DNA from 3 places in the Parageobacillus galactosidasius genome. Region 3 is predicted to be linked to each of the others. Evidence: riboswitches for the same ligand, from Rfam matches in the RefSeq annotation. Region 3 holds a riboswitch; each other region holds the start of a gene.
What was found. A riboswitch is a leader RNA that binds a small molecule or an ion and turns the genes downstream of it on or off. The one in region 3 is predicted to bind cobalamin.
Positions count from the first base shown of each region.

Region 1: linked by a shared signal. The riboswitch ahead of B9L23_RS03540 (ribonucleoside-diphosphate reductase subunit alpha) and the one ahead of B9L23_RS13715 (ABC transporter substrate-binding protein) in region 3 are both predicted to bind cobalamin.
Region 2: linked by a shared signal. The riboswitch ahead of B9L23_RS10000 ((2Fe-2S) ferredoxin domain-containing protein) and the one ahead of B9L23_RS13715 (ABC transporter substrate-binding protein) in region 3 are both predicted to bind cobalamin.

Region 1 is NZ_NDYL01000001.1:650,483-653,758, reverse strand. Features, by position in the region: gene B9L23_RS03550 (carbon starvation CstA family protein) at 1-731, opposite strand, end outside; gene B9L23_RS03545 (hypothetical protein) at 1,046-1,507, shown strand; cobalamin riboswitch at 1,659-1,856, shown strand; gene B9L23_RS03540 (ribonucleoside-diphosphate reductase subunit alpha) at 1,981-3,276, shown strand, end outside.
Region 2 is NZ_NDYL01000002.1:142,051-145,326, reverse strand. Features, by position in the region: gene cbiQ (cobalt ECF transporter T component CbiQ) at 1-239, opposite strand, end outside; gene B9L23_RS10010 (energy-coupling factor ABC transporter substrate-binding protein) at 236-520, opposite strand; gene B9L23_RS10005 (energy-coupling factor ABC transporter permease) at 522-1,262, opposite strand; gene B9L23_RS10000 ((2Fe-2S) ferredoxin domain-containing protein) at 1,259-1,657, opposite strand; cobalamin riboswitch at 1,783-1,974, opposite strand; gene rraA (ribonuclease E activity regulator RraA) at 2,034-2,519, opposite strand; tRNA gene B9L23_RS09990 (tRNA-Gln) at 2,622-2,693, opposite strand; gene B9L23_RS09985 (tetratricopeptide repeat protein) at 3,104-3,276, opposite strand, start outside.
Region 3 is NZ_NDYL01000002.1:834,543-837,818, reverse strand. Features, by position in the region: gene B9L23_RS13730 (DUF7916 family protein) at 1-303, shown strand, start outside; gene B9L23_RS13725 (Fe3+ hydroxamate ABC transporter substrate-binding protein) at 353-532, opposite strand; gene B9L23_RS13720 (PH domain-containing protein) at 686-1,300, shown strand; cobalamin riboswitch at 1,431-1,645, shown strand; gene B9L23_RS13715 (ABC transporter substrate-binding protein) at 1,775-2,731, shown strand; gene B9L23_RS13710 (FecCD family ABC transporter permease) at 2,697-3,276, shown strand, end outside.

The DNA.
Region 1 (3,276 bases), on a different contig from region 3:
GTCGGGTGCTCCGCCACATATTGTCCAGCGACAAGAGAAACAAGAAGCAGAATAAATCCCATTAATGACGCTTCCGCCACACGCCCTGGACGAATAAAGCGCATGTAAACTCCCATCAAAATCGCAATTGGAATCGTTGCGGCAATAGTAAACATTCCCCAAGGGCTTCCTACAAGCGCTTTTACTACTACCAATGCTAAAACAGCTAATAAAATAATCATGATTCCTAAAATACCAAGCGATGCAATGAACCCTGTAACCGGGCCAATTTCTTCCTTCACCATTTCGCCAAGCGATTTGCCATTGCGCCGCATAGACGCAAATAAAATAATAAAATCTTGGACAGCACCGCCTAAAACAACGCCGATAATAATCCAAAGCGTGCCAGGCAAATATCCCATTTGCGCTGCTAAAATCGGTCCGACAAGCGGTCCGGCGCCAGCGATCGCCGCAAAATGATGGCCGAATAATACCCATTTGTTTGTCGGCACATAATCTTTTCCATCATTAAACACTTCCGCAGGCGTTTTGCGACTGTCATCAAGTTCAAATACTTTGCGAGCGATAAATTTACTATAAAAACGGTATGCTACCGCATACGTACAGACAGCCGCGACAATCAGCCAAATCGCATTTACCGTCTCGCCGCGGTTCAATGCAAGAACGGCAAACCCTGCCGCCCCAAGAGCGGAAATAAGCCCCCAAAGCAAGACCGATTTTAATCCTTTCACGTCTTTTCCCCCTTTGTTGTTTTAATAATATTATATTAACTATTCTGAAAAATTCAAAGAATATTTTCTAAATATTATAAGGATAAATATTTTTATAGTCGTTTTATCACCATATCTTTTTTACTCTGAACATTCCTGCCTAATATTAATTTGTTGAATTTTGGATAACTGTTTTATTATTCCAAAAAGTATAAAGTAGTTTTATTTGTTAAAAATGTAATATTAAGAAGATAATCATGAGTTTTTTGCGCAATGATTATATCTTCTTTTTTCGATTGCAACAACAAACAACACAAAGCAAAGGGTTAGGAAACGTGAAGGCAATAGAACAGTTAATGTGGAGCATTGCATTGCCTGGATTGGGCCAACTTCTCAATAAAAAATACTTCAAAGGCACTTTGTTTATTTTGTTGGAATTTCTCATTAACGTACAATCGCGATTCAATGAAGCAATTCGATTAAGCTTTTTAGGGAACAACAAAGAAGCGATTGATGTCGTTGATTTCCAATGGTTAATGTTCTATCCATGTTTATACTTTTACGCCATGTGGGATGCGGTAAAAGATGCGGGAGGTGGACAGTCCCCCTACTCCTTTCTTCCCTATGTGTTCTCTGCCTATTTCGTCACGATCGCTCTTATGTATTCCGCACATATTAAAATTTTCGAAATCGTTTTCGGTCCTATTTGGCTTCCGATGCTTTTTGTCATTCCAGGGGTATGCATTGGATTGTTGCTTCAATTTTTGTTGCTAAAATTTCAGACTTCTCGGAAATGAGAAATGCTTTCCTATTTGAAAAGCATTTCTCATTTTTTCATGTCTGTATAAAAAGTAGTTGAATTTTCCATCGTTTTATTATATGCTTGTACCATCAGCAACAAAAACACTATATATTGTGTCATATATCTAAAACCACAACTAAATATAGTATGAAAACCGCAAGCAATGGTGTCCATCCGGACTTAATAGGGAATCTGGTGAGAATCCAGAACTGCCCCCGCAACTGTATGTGTGGACGAAATGGAACATCCACTGTATGTGAAAGCTCGCTCGGGCGCACATACGGGAAGGATCCAGAGTAGGATGAAGCACGAGTCAGGAGACCTGCCTTGCTTGTTTGCGTTTCATGTTCTCCGGGGAGCGAGAAGATGAAACGATGGTTGGAAAGGGCTTCTCTTGCCTTTTTTATACTGTCGTTTCGTCCACTCGACCCGAGTGGATTTTTTTATGGAAACAAGGAGGAGAAACTGATGGGACTACAGGCGAACACTATCATTATTACTTCAGAAAACGGGCAAACTAAACCATTTTCTCGCGAACGTCTTATTTCCTTTATCCGCGATATAACAAAAGACTACCCGCATCTACAGACTGACGGCTATATGGAACGCATCATCCGCATCATCGAAAGCAAAGATGCGCTTTCTGCGGAACAAATCACGAATTACTTAATACTTGAAGGCCTTTCCTATATTAGTGAGACAGAACCAGAATGGACGTTTGTCTGCGCTCGCATCTATTTGCAAAAGCTATACAAAGAAGCGGCCAAACAACGCGGATATGACGCAAAACAACGCTACGGCAGCTTGTACGAGTTGATTACAACGCTTGTTTCTAAAGGCGTGTACGATCGCTCTCTTCTTGATGATTACTCAAAAGAAGAAATCAATGAGCTTGGAAAACTTATTGATCCAGATAAAGATAAGTTGTTTACATATATCGGCCTTCGCACGCTCGCGGACCGCTACCTCGCCCGCGACTACGACCGCAACTTGTACGAACTGCCGCAGGAGCGCTTCCTTATCATCGCAATGACGTTAATGGCGAAAGAACCGAAACATCGCCGGTTTACGTTCATTCAAGAAGCGTATTGGGCGCTAAGCAACTTATATATGACCGTCGCCACGCCAACGTTAGCAAATGCCGGAAAAAGCTACGGACAACTTTCAAGCTGCTTTATCGATACCGTCGATGACAGCTTGCAAGGCATTTACGACAGCAACACAGACATCGCCAACCTTTCCAAATCCGGCGGCGGAATCGGCGTCTATCTCGGCAAAATCAGAAGCCGAGGCAGCGATATCAGGGGGTTTAAAGGCGTTTCGTCCGGAGTGATTCCATGGATGAAGCAGCTTAATAACACCGCCGTCAGCGTCGACCAATTAGGGCAGCGCAAAGGTGCGATTTCCGTTTATTTGGATGTTTGGCATAAAGACATTTTCGCTTTTTTGGACGCAAAATTAAATAATGGCGATGAACGAATGAGAACACATGATTTATTTACGGGCGTCTGCATCCCAGATTTATTTATGGAGCAAGTAGAAAAACGCGGCGATTGGTACTTGTTTGACCCCCATGAAGTGCGCAAAGTGATGGGATTTAGTTTGGAAGACTTTTATGATGAGGAAAAAGGCAGCGGAAGCTTCCGCGAAAAATATTGGCAATGCGTTCAAGAAAAGAGCCTTTCGAAAGAAAAAGTGCCAGCGATCGAAATAATGAAAAGCATTATGCGCAGCCAGTTAGAATCCGGCACACCATTTATGTTT
Region 2 (3,276 bases), 690 kb from region 3:
GCTGGAAAACTGGCCATCAGAAACAATGCCACGACTCCGAGTGTTTTGGCGTAAACTTTCCACGAAACACGCGCATACCCGATAATCCATGCGGCAAGCCAAATCGTTATCATTACTTGTGTTTTCCAGCTCCCTATCATGGCCATCATTAATAATAGAAACGCAAATATCACTTTTTGTTCGGGACGTATTGTCCGCAGGCGGTTATCGTAAGCGATGGTGTCAAACTGCCGGATCATTTTGATTCCTCTCTTCGGTTCTCCCGGCCTTTATAGACACCGATAATGTAGCCAATAATTCCAGCCCCGACTGCCGCCTGCACAGAAAACAGCAACGTTTCCACCTCTCCGCCCGGCGGCTCGAATATGGTTTCCATCCAAGGTTGATAATGAGGAGCGATCTTTTGAATCATTTTTTCCGCCTGGCCATCCGTGCCGCCAAAATCAGAGTGATGAATGAACAATAACGGTGCCACTACCAGTAAAACAGCAATAGCAAGAAGAAAAAGACTTCTCTTCATATTACACTCCCCTCTCTAACTGGTTTAGTTCCTGGCTGCTGTAAGTGGATAAGAAATTCCAAACGACGACCGTAAGCAGCCCTTCTGTAATCGCCAGTGGTATTTGCGTAACAGCAAAAATGCCGGCAAATTTGGCAAACGAAGCGAAAACCCCACCTGTCGCATCCGGGAACGCCAGCGCTAATTGCAATGAGGTGACAACATATGTGGCCAAATCAGAGAAAAATGCAGCGAAAAAAATCGTCCAGCGCCTCGGTATATTCCACTTTTTCCCGAAACGATAAATGCTGTACGCCACAATCGGGCCAATGACCGCCATGGACACGGCATTCGCCCCTAATGTTGTCAATCCACCATGTGCCAGCAATAACGCTTGAAACAGCAATACGATGCTGCCCATCACCACCATCGTCCATGGACCAAACAGCACCGCACCGAGCCCCACCCCCGTTGGATGTGAGCTGCTCCCAGTAACGGATGGAATTTTTAAGGCGGACAGCACAAACGTAAATGCCCCCGACAGCGCAATGAGCAGCTTTAGTTCCGGATGCTCGCGTGTAATCCGAATTAGTGAACGCATACCGATGATAAAAAACGGCAAAAACACTAGCCACCAAAAAATCACCCATCCAACTGGCAAAAATCCTTCCATAATATGCATCGCAAATGCCGATGTGCTGCCGGTAAACGTAAAATAGACGACTAAACCGCAAAGGAAAAGGGCGACTTTCCATTTTTTCATGCTTTCGTTCCTCCCGTTGCTTTACATAATTTCGAGATTCCTAGAGGGGCGTTTGATTGTTTTGACATCATCAATCCTTGCTTCTCTTCATAACGGTACGTTATCGTTTCTTCCAACCATTCCCCATCTCGCAAATGCCTTCGCACAAGCTCCCTTGCTTTTTCCGGCGTCACACCGTTGTACCATACGCCTTCAGGGTAAACGATGACTACACACGCGTCTTGGCAACGGCCATTGCAGCGAGTCCGCGTCGTATGTACAATGCCATCTAACTCCAGCATCGCGATTTCTTCGCGGATGGCAAGCGTTACTTCTTCTCCCCCTTTACGCATGCAGCTGCCTCCATTGCAAATCAGCACATGATGTTTCATTCCGATTAAGTTCCATGTTGTCATGTTGTGTCTCTCCTTTTTTGCAAAATAAAAAGCACCTCTATACGCAGAGGTGCAGAAAAATGCATACAAATATATCAAAAAAAGTATACCATTCTCCCGCACGTCTACCTATAATCCCGTAGGTATCCGTCCGAACAAATAAGGCAGGTCTCCTGACTTAGGATCATCGCTTTATTGCGCCTTCCCGAAGTTTCCTTCAGTGACATGATGCAACAAAGCTCCCCATCACAGTGGCGGGTACCGTGACGGATTTTCACCGTACTTCCCTTTTAAGCCTATTCTCTAATGAGAAAGGCACCTTATTTGTTTGGCATATAATGTCGATTTTTCAAAGAACATTTCTGTTATTAATAGTAGTACAAATTTTCAAATATCGTCAACCACTTTTTTTCAATAAGTCCGTTTTCGCCAATACAATCCCGTCTTGATCAGCGTACACATAGGCGCCTGGTTCCCAACGAACGCCGCCAAATTCGAGCGCAACGTCCCGTTTTCCCTTTCCTTCTTTTTTGCTTTTCACCGGGCAAGTGCCAATCGCCATCACCCCAAGCGGCATATTGGCGATTTCTGCGGAATCGCGAATGCATCCGTGAATAATCACCCCGGCAAGCCCGCGCTCACAAGCGATCTGGACAAGACGGTCTCCGAGCAGCGCGCAATTTCGCGAACCTTTTCCGTCTACGACCAATACGGTGCCCGCTGGAACAGTTTCGAGCGCCTCACGAACGAGCACATTATCTTCAAATACATCGACCGTCGCGATCGGTCCGGAAAATTCCGCTTTGCCGCCGTAAGATTGCATCGGCAGCTGGCATACTTGCAATTCACTTAAAAATTCATCGCATAAATCAGCTGTTTTCATCACAATCTCCTCCTTGCCATGTCTTATATTTGACATCCTTTGTCAAAACTCCTTCTTTTTCAACAAAAAAACAGACAAGCGACATTGCTTGCCTGTTAGAGACTGGGCTAGCTGGATTCGAACCAGCGCATCACGGAGTCAAAGTCCGTTGCCTTACCGCTTGGCTATAGCCCAATGATATTCACGTTATCATTACCGCAAAAAATACCGCTAAATCAAACGTATTTTCCCATAGGCATAACATATTTTTGCCGTAACTGCCAACGTATTTAAGCGGTGTATCTATCTATAGTATGACCGTGTTGATATTGCGATATACGCGCTAAAAATAACAGGTATTACGTTTTTTTAGCGCTTTTTTACTATTTTTATATCGTATACCTTCCTCTTTATACAGCCAATATCCTTCTTCAGAATCCAAAAACATCGATTCATCAACAATACATAAATAAAAATACATTCCCTTTATCACTCTTAAATGGTCCGCATAATACTCTAAAGCTTTCTGGTAGTTATGTAATCCTTCATCATCAGTCGTTTAACATAATTTCCATCGCTTCTGAATATCGTTTCAAATATTATATTTAGACCGGCCTATAATCAGGAAACAGTTTTCGTACTTCTGTTAACACTTCCAACGACTTTTCGTAATAATTACCTAAAACGCGGTAAGTGCTGCCTAAACAAACGAATGCATCTTTTAGATTTTCTTCTTTCAGTCCTAAACGAACCGCTTTCTCACAAAATTCAACTGCTT
Region 3 (3,276 bases):
CTTATGCCGGCCCCAGGAACCGTACCGGGAGTGACATTAGACAAAACAGAACAGCTTGTTCGGGTTGCACATGAACATGGGGCGCTTGTTATGCTTACGATCGGTACAAGCCAAGAAGGGGCGGATGAGAATACGATTCGTCAAATCGCGCTTGCAAGCAAAATGGCAGGAGCAGATTTATACCATATCGGTGACGCCGGCTATCACGGAATCGCCATTCCGGAAAACATTATGACGTATTCCATCGCCATTCGCGGCAAACGTCATACGTATATTCGCATGGCAAGATCCCCATTGAGATAGTGAACATATATTGATTGTGTCATGATAGAGCTGTTACGAAGAAGGATGATTATTCCTTCTTCGTTTTTTGTTGGAAGCAATCTTCGCAAATGATTTTGCCTTCCTGTTGGAGGAATGCCTTGATTTCTACCATTCCTCTGTATGCCGGATATCTCATATGAACATAAATCGGTTCATTTTTTTCAATTGTTTTGTTGCAAACAGAACAAGTTGGACGAATGCGAAACATAAGGCATCTATCCTTTCCAACTAGTGATGCGTTTATTATAGCATGAAAAGTTTCACTATTCTTCAAAAAATAGAAAAATTTTAGGGATATTCCGTTTACTCATGATACAATAAAAGTAATTACCATTTTTTAAATAAGGAGAGGAGCTGCACGATGTTTGGAAAAGTAGCCGCCGATGTGCTTGGATTAAGCGATATCGGCTCGGTTATTAAACCGGAAAACTATGATAAAGTCGATGCCGATGATTACGTGATGCATGAAGATGGGGAAAAGATTTATTTCTTAATTAAATCGAAATCGGATGAGTATTGCTTTACCAATAAAGCGCTTATTCATTTGGATGGCACGAGCGCAACAAGCAAAAAACGCGTATTGCGCCGCTATGATTATTACAAACATACGATTTCCGATGTGTCGCTCGAAACGGCAGGCACGGTCGATTTAGACGTGGAGATTAAGTTTAAAATCGGCGCCCATGCCTATTCGATTGACGTCCATAAAAGGCATTTAGAAGAACTAAAAGATTTATATAAATCGCTGCTCGCCATCTCTGAGCTTTGCCATGAAAACAAAACGAAGCTCGAGTACGCGCATAAAAGTTTGGAATTGACGGCAAACGTATTCGGGCAAGTGAAAAGTGACACAAATAATTTCGTTGCCGATTTCAAAGCGGTGAATGAACTTGCGTTTCAATGGCTCGTTGACGCGAAAACAAAATATACGGTGAAAGACTTCGGCTTTGTGTTTGAACGGTATATTAATAATTAATTGCATTGTAACCCCCGAATCGCTAAAAGTTCGGGGGTTTTAATGAATTGAAAACATTGAAACTTTGAATTTTTTATTGCCAAACGATCTTTCTTCCTTTAATATTATAACTGTCAATTGTTCGACAATTTTATACAATAGCGGCAAGGTGCCGAATGGAGCGATTCGCTCCTAATGGCTTAATAGGGAATCTGGTGAAAGTCCAGAACTGTCCCCGCAACTGTAAATGCTGACGAAATGAAATCGCCACTGTACGGTGGAATGGCAAGCGCCGTTTGCCGTATGGGAAGGTTCAGAGTAGGATGAAGCATGAGTCAGTAGACCTGCCTTGTTCGCTTATAGTTTCCTATCTTCGGGGGGTGAGATGAGGAAACGGCAACGGTGGCTGCCTTCGTGTATACATATTGCCGTTTCTCGCTCATTCCGAGTTAGGAATGAGTTTTTTTATTTTACATAAAGAAGGGGGAACAAAAAATGAAAAAATGGAAACAGTATGTCATGTTGCTCGTATTCATCCTTACATTTGGCTTCTTGTTTGGATGTAATGGAGAGAACACAAACAAAGAGCCTGCAAAAAAAGAAGAACCGAAAACGGAACAAGCGGCGTTTCCGGTAACGGTAAAAGATGGATTAGGCGAGGATGTAACGATACAGTCTGAGCCAAAAAAAATCGTTTCCTTAATTCCAAGCAACACAGAGATTGCCTATGCGTTGGGATTAGGAGACAAAATCGTTGGCGTCAGCGATTTTGATAACTATCCGGAAGATGTAAAAAATAAGGAAAAAATAGGCGGCTTAGAGTTTAATGTAGAAAAAGTTATTTCGTTGAAGCCAGATTTAGTACTTGCCCATGCGTCTAGCGCACATAACTCGAAAGATGGGCTTCAGCAATTAAGAGATGCGGGTATTGCTGTATTGGTTGTCTATGACGCGAAAACGTTTGATGATGTATATCATTCAATCGAATTAATTGGCAAAGCGACAGGAACTGCGGACAAAGCACAAGAAATCATCCAAAATATGAAAACAAAATTAGAAGCTATAAAAGAAAAAGCAAAGCAAATTAAAGAGGAAGATCAAGCAAAAGTATGGGTCGAAATATCACCAGCTCCAGAAATTTATACTGCTGGAAAAGGAACGTTTATTGATGAGATGCTCCAGGCGATCTCCGCGAAAAATGTCGCCGGTGATTTAGAAGGGTGGCCGATGGTTACGGAAGAAAAAGCGGTCGCGTACAAGCCGGATGTCATTATTACAACATACGGCGGAGCGAAGCAAGTGTTGGACCGTCCTGCTTGGAAAGATGTCCCGGCGGTGAAAAACAAACGGGTGTATGATGTAAATACAGACTTAGTAAGCCGTCCAGGTCCACGTTTGATCGAAGGAGTAGAGGAACTTGCAAAAACAATTTACCCGGATATTTTTAAGTAATATATGGATGTATGCAGTTGCAATAACGGTCGTTATTACTTCGCTCTTGCTGGGGATATCGATAGGTTCTCTATCGATTCCCTTTTCTACTATTATCAAGATTATTTTTTCGATCTCGTTTGGGTTGCCGTTGCCCGGCGATGTTCCCGATGATCTCGTGCAAATCGTGATGGCGATCCGCCTTCCACGCGTTGTGCTTGCGTTTCTTGTCGGGGCGTCGCTGGCGGTCGCGGGAGCTGCGTTTCAAGGGCTGTTAAAAAATGCGCTTGCCGATCCGTATACGCTCGGCGTGTCGTCAGGTGCTTCTGTCGGTGCTGTTTTTGTCATTTTCTTCGGTATTCAATTACCGTTATTTGGTACATTTACGCTTCCTATTGTCAGCATTATATTTGGCCTTGTGACGCTCGTGCTTGTTCTTTTATTTACACGAGCGGTGGAGCGAAAAATGTCCGTAGAGACCATCATCCTAGTTGGAATTATGTTCGGGGCGTTTTTCAGCGCACTTATTTCCTTAATGATTGCACTAACCGGAGAAGAATTGCGGC